Regions from separate parts of the Pseudomonas sp. S2_E01 genome, predicted to be linked through region 1. Evidence: riboswitches for the same ligand, from Rfam matches in the RefSeq annotation. Region 1 holds a riboswitch; each other region holds the start of a gene.

Region 1 (3,269 bases):
ACGTCGCCAGCCCGGCGCCGCAAGCGGCGGCCACCAGCGCGCGGGTCAGGCGGTAGTTCCAGACGATGCCTTCATCGATGGGGTTCAGCGCATAACCCGCGCCCCACAGTTTATTGGCCAGCACCTGGAGCACCACGAGCGGGTCGATGGGCGTTTCACCAATGGCAACACCCGCCAGCACCGCCAGCGACAGCATCCCCAGCGCAAGCAGTGTACGTATCAAGGTTGCAGTCATTTCGGTAGATCGTAACCGTCGATGGCCGTGGCCAGTTGCTCGAGGCCGTCGAACATCCGAGCGCTGGCCTGCAGGGCCATGGCGTCGACGATGATGATGCGGTTGTGTTTCACCGCGTCCATGTTGCGGGTGACCGGATCGCTGCGCAGGAAGGCCAGTTTTTTCTCATGGTCATCCGCCGGGAAGCGGCGACGGTCCATGCGTGCGATCACCAGGAAAGTCGGGTTGGCCTTGGCGATGGTTTCCCAGCCCGCGGTTGGCCATTCTTCATCGGAGTCCACCACGTTACGCACGCCCAGGGTGCTGAGCATGAAGTCCGGAATGCCCTTGTGCCCGGCCACAAACGGATCGACGTTCATGTCGGTGCTGGAAAACCACACCAGGGCACTGGCCTGTTTGACACCTTTTTGCTGGACCTTCGCCACGGAGGCGGCCAGCTTGGCTTTAAGCTCGGTGACCCACTGCTCGCCACGGTCCTGCACGTCGAAAATCTGTGCCAGTTGCTCGATGCTCTTGTAAATGGTGTCAATGCGAAACGGCTCCAGGCGCGTGCCGTCGGCGCCTACCCGATTGTCCTTGCCCTCGCAGTCGGACGGGAGCAGGTAGGTCGCGATCTTCAGTTCATGAAACTGTTCACGGGTGCCGACCGCGCCTTGTGGCCCGACCATCCATTCGAACTCCACGGTCACCAGTTCCGGACGCTTGCCGATCACGGCTTCAAAACTCGGCTCGTTGTTCGCCAGGCGTTCGACCTTGTCGTTTTGCGTCTTGTAAGCCGGCAGCACATCGTTGAACCACAGCGAAGTGGCGGCCACCTTGTTGCCCAGGCCCAAGGCATACAGCATCTCGGTGCCGGCCTGGCCAATCGTCACGGTGCGGGTTGGCGCGTGAGCAAAGGTGAGGGGAGTGCCGCAGTTGTCGATGGTCAGCGGGTACTGCGTCGGGGCGGCTTGTGCGAAGGCGCACAGGCCAAGGCTGGTGAACAGCGCAGTAAGGCGGGGCAACAGCATGGGGCAATCTCCATTTGAACCGTACTTGAAACGGGCGCGGTACGGGTCTGGAAACACACCATCGAACGCTGCTGTAAAAGCAGGGCAAGGCCGCTCGGCACGGATGTCCTCCCCGGACACCCCGCCGGTTAGTGATTTGTCTGGCCGGCAGGTCTCCTGACTGATGCGTCGTCGCCACGCTCCAGCCTTCCCGGATCAGGTCCAGTGACTATCGAGGAGCAGGCTCAGCACCTACAGTTGCGGGGGCAGTTTCGATTGACGCCCGTTGCGGCGTTTCGAATTCCCTATTAGTCCCGTTCGGGAACCGGCGGCGTATGGTAGTCGATCAGGCCGCCGAGGGGGAGCGTGGTTTTTTTCACCTTGTACGCCGTGAACTTTTAACGGGTCAGCACCCGTCCAAGTTCCAAATACACCGACACAGGGACCGATCATGACCATGACCTTCTTCATCTTCCTCCTGGCCTGCGCGGCGGCCGCCAGCACCGGTGTGCTGTTCAAGCCGGGCGAGTGGTACCAGTCGCTGGTCAAGCCAGGCTTCACGCCGCCCAACTGGTTGTTCCCGGTTGCCTGGACGATCATCTACCTTCTGCTCGCCTGGGCCGGCTACCGCTTGAGCCTGATCCCCGGCAGCCAGATCGTGTTGGCACTCTGGGCCGCGCAAATCGCGCTCAACACCTTGTGGACGCCGGTATTCTTCGGCGCGCATCACGTGTTGGCGGGGATGGTGATTCTGGTGGTGTTGTGGCTGGTGGTCGCGGCCATGGTCGTCATGGCCCTGCGCCTGGACCTGATTACCGGTTTGATCCTGTTTCCCTACCTCGCCTGGCTCTGTGTCGCCGCTGCGCTGAACTTCTCCATTCTGCGTAACAACCCTCGATAGTTTGTTACGCGGTGTAAGAACAGAAGTGCCCGGGACGTGATTTATCCGCGTCCCGGGCAAAAATTATCATCGCGTTCCAGTTCGCAGGCGGTGCGCCGCGACAGCTTTGAGGGAACGCACACATGAAAACCATTGGCTTACGCCACGCTCTCCACGCCTTGCTTCTCGCCGCGACGACCACCACCCTCTGCGCTCCCGCGAACGCCGAGGCGCTGGACAACAAGCAATTTTCGTCAATGCGCAGCGAAGATGTGCAATGGCAGGGTTTTCCCGCGTTCCCCGACGGCGCCAAACTGGCGGTGATCGTTGGCAACCCGAGTCAGTCGGGGCCTTATGTGGTCAGGGTCAAAGTACCGAACGGCTTGAAACTGATGCCGCATACCCACTCGGAAGATCGCATCTATACCGTCATTTCCGGCGTGTTCTATATCGGCCAGGGCAGCACCTTCGACGCCGACAAACTTGTGGCCTACGGGCCGGGCAGTGTGGTCGTGCTGCCGGCGAACACGCCGCACTTCCACTGGGCGAAGTCCGGTGAGTATGTGTCGCAGGTGTATGGGATCGGGCCTCTGGGGCTCAAGTACATCAATGACGCGGATGACCCGCGTCACGACAAGTAGCCCATTGGTGTGTCAGCTGAGCAACGAAAACCGCAGACGCGGCAGTTTAAAGGCCGTCACGCTGGATGGGGTGGACTCGCGACGTTGATCGACGATCATCTGGCCGATTTCCAAACCCAGCTCTGCAGCATCCTCACGGGTCACGAACCTCAGCGCCGGCGTCTCGCGCGCCTCCCGGATTTCCTGGCCGTCGTACCAGACCGAAACGGTCGTGGTGTGATGGCTCTGCAGGCTTTGGGCCTCGCGGGGTTCCACTTTGATGGGGCCAAACGTTTCGACGAGGATTTCGTAGCCCAGGTAAGTCGCTTGTTTGATTACGGCTGAAGGTTGTGCGGTCATTGCTGCTTTCCATAGCTCTACATCGGACAATGGAAGGCAAAATACTCGAAAATTGGCGCAATGCCAAACTGATATCATGACAAAATGATTACAGTCAATAACCGAGGAAATTGCTGGGTTTCAGGGGAGGGTGGGCTGACCGGTATCCGCATGGAGTGAACCGGCCCGTGGTACGCGCGCCACCC
Region 2 (3,269 bases), 410 kb from region 1:
GTCCGGCAGGGTCAGTTCTGCGCCCAGCAACGCGGCGCAGGCCGCCGTCGCAGTGACGCCGGGGACGACCTCGAATGGTATGCCCAGCTCGCGCAAATAGCGGATCTGCTCGCCAATCGCGCCATACAGGGACGGGTCGCCGGAATGCACCCGCGCCACGTCCTGGCCATTGGCATGGGCGGCCTTGATCAGTTCGATGATCTGCTCCAGGTGCAGTTCGGCGCTGTTGACCACCTGTTCGGCGCTATGGCCATCCAGCACGGCGGCTGGCACAAGGGAGCCGGCATAGATGATCACCGGACAGCTGCGGATCAGGCGCTGGCCTTTGACCGTGATCAGTTCCGGGTCGCCAGGACCTGCGCCAATGAAGTAGACGGTCATCGTCGTTTCCTGTCAAAAAAGGGTTGGGCAAGGCTTCAGATGAAGATTGCTCATGTTCAGGGGCGGGGATTATCGGGATTTTACGCTGCGCCGGCCAATGCCAGTGTCGCCTGGGCGTATTTTTGTCGTGAAATCAGCAAGGTCGCCGGTGCCTGAGTGAGTTGTTCGGCGAGGGCGAGGGCGGTGCTCTCGGCCACGCCGTAGCAGCCGGTGCGTTCGAAGGCGATCTGCGAACGGTGGCTTAAGCACGGCTCGTAGGGCGCCAGTTGTTCACTGCTGAAATACGTCAGCGGCAGGTTGAGTTGTGCAGCCAGTTCGATCAGGCCGGGCTCGTCACGTTTCAGGTCGATGCTGGCCAGGGCCTGTATTTGACGCAGTTCGATTTGATGAGCCTGGAGGACCTGGTCGAGCAAAGCGCGCAGCGTTTCGACCGGGCAGCCGCGCTGACAGCCCAGGCCGACCACCAGGGTCGGCGCTGTGCTTTCAATGATCATGCGTGGTTCTGACGACGGAACAGCCAGGCGCTGAGCAGGCCAAGGGCCAACCAAAACGCGACGTTAGTCAGTTGCGAAGCCATCTTGAATTGCGATTCCAACGCTTCTGGCGCGAGCATCGAATGCACCTCCGGCTGCGGTGCGCCGATCACATGCGGAACGGCGATGATCGCCACGCCCAGCAATTTCATCAGCCAATGGTGGCTGAACACGATCAGGGCAATGCCGACAGCGGTCGAAGCGGCGGTGCCGATCCACCACATTTGCCGTTGCGCGAGATCCGCCGCGGCGGTGCCCGGCAGTTCAGGGGGCAGGCCGAGGGTTGGCGCCAGCACGAAAGTGGCGTAGCCCGCCAGGCCCCAGAGCAGGCCCTGTGCAGTTTTGGTCGGTGCGCGCAGGGTGTAGAGGCCGGCGAGCATCAGTGCAAAACCGACGGCGACGACAAGGTTGCCACCGGTGGTCGACAGCACGCGCTGCCAGCCGTCTTCCGGCTCCCAGGCTTCGGTGTCGTGGCTGTGCGCGGCCGTGCCGGCAGCATGTTCATGCACTTCAACGGCGGCAGGCTCGGATTTCTCGTAGGTTTCGGCCTGCAAAATCAGCGGCGAAACCCAGAAACTTTGCAGCAGCGTGAGCAGAAGGGCGGCCAGCAGTCCGGAAAAACCTGCGGTTTGCGCGATACGCTTGATCATGTCGTCAGGTCTCAATGGCAAGGGAACGCGGCGCTGTGGCGGGTATCGTGGGCGGCGTTGTGGACCGCTTCGATGTGCGAGAAACCGGCGACGTAGACCAGGCACGCGCCCAGGATTGATGCGCAGACGGCGACGGTCAGGCGTTGGGTCAGGGTGGTTGTGTGGCTGCTGGCCGGTGCGTGGCTGGTGCTGCTGATGATCGACATGGCGCTTCCCTCTGTTCTGTCAGGGTGACGAGAGCGCATGCAGACACCCTGCGTAGCGTGCACGCAGAGGTTCAAACAGCGCCCGCCCACCGCGGGTTTGTTGTTTTCGTGATCGTATCGTCACTGTGTGTTGCGGGCCGGTCTCCGGGCTCGCGAGGGGCTTGGGCATCTGCCGAAACCTGCAAGAATCGCCTTCCCATGCCGATGATCGGCACAGTGGATCTGATTCTTCGCTCGCTTACCGTTGCGGGGGCAGCACCGGACTGACATGGGCTTGAGTAAAGCACATGATTCACCGGTTTCCCGTTTCACCCTGTGAAGGGCACCCGTAACAAGGCGTGTAGGAGAGCATGGGGCGGCTTTGCCGTCAATCGAGACCGGGTCGCGCCCATCGCGAGCAAGCCCGCTCCCACAGGGGACTGCGGACACCGGCCCATTGTGGGAGCGGGCTTGCCCGCGATGGCGTCCCGATTGCCGCCACAAGAATTTGACCCGCCCACAGACCATGCGTAGCCTTGTCGCTTCGAGGTTCTTCGCCATTGTCGAAGCTAAGAAGGGAACGCGGTCAATGCCGCGGCTGCCCCCGCAACTGTGAACGGTGATGTTCGCTGCCACGCCACTGCAAGCCCTGCACAATGGGTTCGCGGGAAGGCGCAGCGAATGCCGGGCCAACCGCCCGGCACACTGTCAGCCAGGAGACCTGCCTCGATCCAGATTCTCACTACAACCGGGCGGGGTGATCCGGTGGCGAAACTCTTGCGCGCACCGCTGTTGCAGCGCTTGTCGTCCCGTATGCCCGCCACCTTGCCAAAGGGCATCCGATGAAAACACTGGCCAAACTCCCCGTCACCATCGTCACCGGCTTTCTCGGCTCGGGCAAGACCACCTTGCTGCGCCACATGCTCGACAACGCCCAGGGCCGTCGTATCGCCGTAATCGTCAACGAGTTCGGCGAGCTGGGCATCGATGGCGAAATCCTCAAGCAGTGCTCCATCGGCTGCACCGAGGAAGAAGCCGTCGGTCGTGTCTTCGAACTGGCCAACGGCTGCCTGTGCTGCACCGTGCAGGAGGAGTTCTTCCCGGTGATGCGCGAACTGGTGGCGCGCCGGGGCGATCTCGACCACATCCTCATCGAAACCTCTGGCCTGGCACTGCCCAAGCCATTGGTGCAAGCCTTTCAGTGGCCGGAAATCCGCAGCGCCTGCACAGTCGACGCGGTGATCACCGTGGTCGACAGCCCGGCCGTCGCTGCCGGCACTTTCGCCGCGTTCCCGGATCAGGTCGACGCCCAGCGTAAACTCGACCCGAACCTGGACCACGAGTCGCCCCTGCACGAGCTGTTCGCCGACCAAATGGCCAGCGCCGACCTGGTGATTCTCAACAAGGCCGATCTGATCAACCCTGAAGACCTGGCCCGCGTGCGCCTGGAAGTCGCCGAAGAATTGCCGCCGGCGGTCAAGATCATCGAAGCCAGCAGCGGTCGCTTGCCGCTCGATGTG
Region 3 (3,269 bases), 1.2 Mb from region 1:
GAGGACGTTTTTTGTCCAATGGTGATTCAGCGTGCCACCCGGCAGGTCAATCACCTTCATGGGTTGGGATTTGATCGTGGTGTCGCCTTGCTGGTAATTGAAACGCAGCAGTCTGTCGGTGTCGGCGACGTACAGGTCATTACCCACCAGTGTCATGCCGAAGGGCGAGTTGAGGTTTTCCAGGAACACGGTACGGATTTCGGCGATGCCATCGTGGTCTTTGTCGCGCAGCAACGTGATGCGGTTGGGGCTGGGTACGGCAGCCCCGGCACGGCTCATGACTTTCTTGGTGATCCAGCCCTTGATGCCTTTATCGTCATCGGGTTTGGGCGGCGCATTGGTTTCGGCCACCAGCACGTCGCCGTTGGGCAGTACGTAGAGCCAGCGTGGGTGATCGAGGCCTTCGGCAAACGCAGCCACCTGAGTGCCCGCTGCTGCCGTCGGTTTGGCGCCGACCGGCCAGCCGATGGCCGGGGCGATGTTCATTGTCGGGAACAGTGTCTTGTTCGGTTCTGGCAGTTGCGGGGATGGGCCGGTGCCGTCGGAGACCTGCAGGGTGGAAGTTTCACCGCAGGCAGCGAGCCCGGCGGCCATGGTGATGACGAGAGCGAGCTGGGGCTTGCGCATGCTGAACTTCCCTAAGAATGCAGTGACCTGATCAGTAGAGAAGCGCAAGCCCGAGATGGTTCAACCGGTCAGCCGTGAGCTTCCTTGAACAACACCGCGATGCCCGGATGATAGTTGCCCGCTTCGTTGCGTAATTTGCGGTAGGCGTAGGGGAAGTACCAGGCGACCGCGCAGGAATGTTCTTTTTGCAGGTCATCGACCATGTCCTGCAGCTCTTCCGGCGTTGCGCCGTGCTGGGCTTTTTGCGGGGCCACGAACAGGCAGCCCAGTTTCAGGTCGCTGCTGTAGCTGATGCGTTTGGCATCGCTGGTGATTTCCGCCAACGCCTGGGTCAGGTTGAGGCTGTTGACGCGTGGCCAGCGTTGGGTGGCCTGAAGATACGCGCGCGTTTCGCTGGAGGCGATGAACAGATTGGCGCGGGCGTTGCGTTCGCCTTCCTCGAGCTGCTTGCGGGTCTGGGTGTCTTGCAGGGTGACCATTTCGGCCATCCAGGCGGCGGCCGCGAGCAAACCCAGATTGGCTTTTTCGTCGTACCAGTAAGGCGTGTCGTTATCGCCCCGTACGGCGTTGTAGCGGTCTATACAGTCAAACCAGCGTTCCAGCAGCGGGCGCAGGAATTCCAGTCGCGGATTGCTGATAATCATGCCTTGCATGGTGCTCACCCTTGTTCTTGTGATGTGGGGTTGTGGCTCTTTGATATCACTGCTGGGAGTCTGGCACAAGATTGGCGTCATTTTATTGATCGACGGCAGTTATTCATCCGCCAGCCTCCCGGCTTTAATTGACGCTCCACCCCCAACCCTCTAACCTTCGCGGCTTGTTTCAGGTGCTCTGTGACCCAGGTCGGCAGAGTGAAACAGGGAAGCCGGTGAGTGCGTGCACGATCCCGGCGCTGCCCCCGCAACGGTAAATGAGTGAAAGCTGCGCCTTGAGCCACTGTGTCGATCGCGACATGGGAAGGCGCGCAGTCCGGCGTGATGCCGCTCATGAGCCCGGAGACCGGCCTGATTCAATCCAGCGACATCACGGTGGGCGATGTCGGGCTTCTTGCCATCTGTTTCTTGTGCCTGCCCGCCGTTATCCCGCCTCAACGGAGAGCTCCCCCATGACCGATACCCCAGATCGTGACGAACGCCATTTGGCGCGCATGTTGCGTAAAAAAGCTGTGATCGACGAACGCATCGCCAACTCGCCAAACGAATGCGGCCTGCTGCTGGTGCTCACCGGCAATGGGAAAGGCAAAAGCAGCTCGGCGTTTGGCATGCTCGCCCGTTCCATGGGCCATGGCATGCAGTGCGGCGTGGTGCAGTTCATCAAGGGTCGCAACAGTACCGGTGAAGAATTGTTTTTCCGCCGCTTCCCGGAGCAGGTGCGTTTCCACGTGATGGGCGAAGGCTTTACTTGGGAAACCCAGGACCGCCAGCGTGACATCGCTGCCGCCGAAGCGGCCTGGGCGGTGTCCCGCGAGTTGCTGCGCGATCCGTCGATTGGTCTGGTGGTGCTGGATGAGTTGAACATCGCTCTCAAGCACGGCTACCTCGACCTCGATCAGGTCCTCAGCGACCTGCAAGCGCGTCCGCCGATGCAGCACGTGGTGGTGACCGGCCGCGGCGCCAAACCCGAGATGATCGAGTTGGCCGACACCGTTACCGAAATGGGCATGATCAAGCACGCCTTCCAGGCCGGTATCAAGGCGCAGAAGGGCGTTGAACTGTGAGTGAGCCACGTCATTGCCCGGCGGTATTGATTGCCGCGCCGGCCTCCGGTCAGGGCAAGACCACCGTCACCGCCGCCCTGGCGAGGTTGCATCGCAACCAGGGGCGCAAGGTGCGCGTCTTCAAGTGTGGCCCGGACTTTCTCGACCCGATGATCCTCGAGCGCGCCAGCGGTGCGCCGGTGTATCAATTGGACATGTGGATGGTCGGCGAGCAGGAAAGCCGGCGACTGTTGTGGGAAGCCGCCGCCGAGGCTGACCTGATTCTCATTGAAGGGGTCATGGGCCTGTTCGACGGTACCCCGTCCAGCGCCGACCTGGCGCGTCACTTCGGTGTGCCTGTACTCGCGGTGATTGACGGCACGGCCATGGCGCAGACCTTTGGCGCCCTGGCACTGGGCCTGGCCCGCTATCAACCGGACCTGCCGTTTGCCGGTGTGCTGGCCAACCGGGTCGGCACCCTGCGCCATGCGCAATTGCTCGAAGGCAGCCTGACCGAAGGTTTGCGCTGGTACGGCGCGCTGTCCCGGGAAACCGGAATCGAGCTGCCGAGCCGACACCTGGGCCTGGTTCAGGCCAGTGAATTGAACGATCTGGATCTGCGTCTCGATGCTGCTGCCGATGCCCTGGCCAGCAGTTGCGAAGTCGCGCTGCCGCCCGCCGTGGCGTTTGCGGCCCCTGAAGTGATCGCGGTCGAGCCTTGGCTGGCCGGCGTGCGCATTGCCGTGGCGCGTGATGAAGCCTTTGCGTTCACCTATGGCGCCAGCCTGGACCTGCTGCGGGCGATGGGCGCCGAGTTGGCATTCTTCTCGCCGATTCGCGACACGCAACTGCCGCCCGCCGACAGCCTCTACTTGCCCGGCGGTTACCCGGAACTGCACCACGTGGCGCTGGCGCAGAACACGTCGATGCTAGAAGCGATCCGCGC

What was found. A riboswitch is a leader RNA that binds a small molecule or an ion and turns the genes downstream of it on or off. The one in region 1 is predicted to bind cobalamin.
Region 2: another riboswitch for cobalamin. It lies ahead of AB4O36_RS10780 (CbtB domain-containing protein); the one in region 1 lies ahead of AB4O36_RS12495 (ABC transporter substrate-binding protein).
Region 3: another riboswitch for cobalamin. It lies ahead of cobO (cob(I)yrinic acid a,c-diamide adenosyltransferase); the one in region 1 lies ahead of AB4O36_RS12495 (ABC transporter substrate-binding protein).

What each region holds. Positions count from the first base shown of each region.
Region 1 covers NZ_CP162762.1:2,755,065-2,758,333, reverse strand. Annotated here, with positions in the region: gene AB4O36_RS12500 (FecCD family ABC transporter permease) at 1-223, opposite strand, end outside; gene AB4O36_RS12495 (ABC transporter substrate-binding protein) at 232-1,245, opposite strand; cobalamin riboswitch at 1,375-1,569, opposite strand; gene tspO (tryptophan-rich sensory protein TspO) at 1,682-2,125, shown strand; gene AB4O36_RS12485 (cupin domain-containing protein) at 2,248-2,745, shown strand; gene AB4O36_RS12480 (hypothetical protein) at 2,758-3,084, opposite strand.
Region 2 covers NZ_CP162762.1:2,347,225-2,350,493, forward strand. Annotated here, with positions in the region: gene cobM (precorrin-4 C(11)-methyltransferase) at 1-381, opposite strand, end outside; gene AB4O36_RS10770 (cobalamin biosynthesis protein) at 462-875, opposite strand; gene AB4O36_RS10775 (CbtA family protein) at 872-1,564, opposite strand; gene AB4O36_RS10780 (CbtB domain-containing protein) at 1,576-1,770, opposite strand; cobalamin riboswitch at 1,889-2,115, opposite strand; cobalamin riboswitch at 2,280-2,492, shown strand; gene cobW (cobalamin biosynthesis protein CobW) at 2,592-3,269, shown strand, end outside.
Region 3 covers NZ_CP162762.1:3,942,049-3,945,317, reverse strand. Annotated here, with positions in the region: gene AB4O36_RS18280 (PQQ-dependent sugar dehydrogenase) at 1-627, opposite strand, end outside; gene AB4O36_RS18275 (hypothetical protein) at 696-1,280, opposite strand; cobalamin riboswitch at 1,435-1,649, shown strand; gene cobO (cob(I)yrinic acid a,c-diamide adenosyltransferase) at 1,733-2,344, shown strand; gene AB4O36_RS18265 (cobyrinate a,c-diamide synthase) at 2,341-3,269, shown strand, end outside.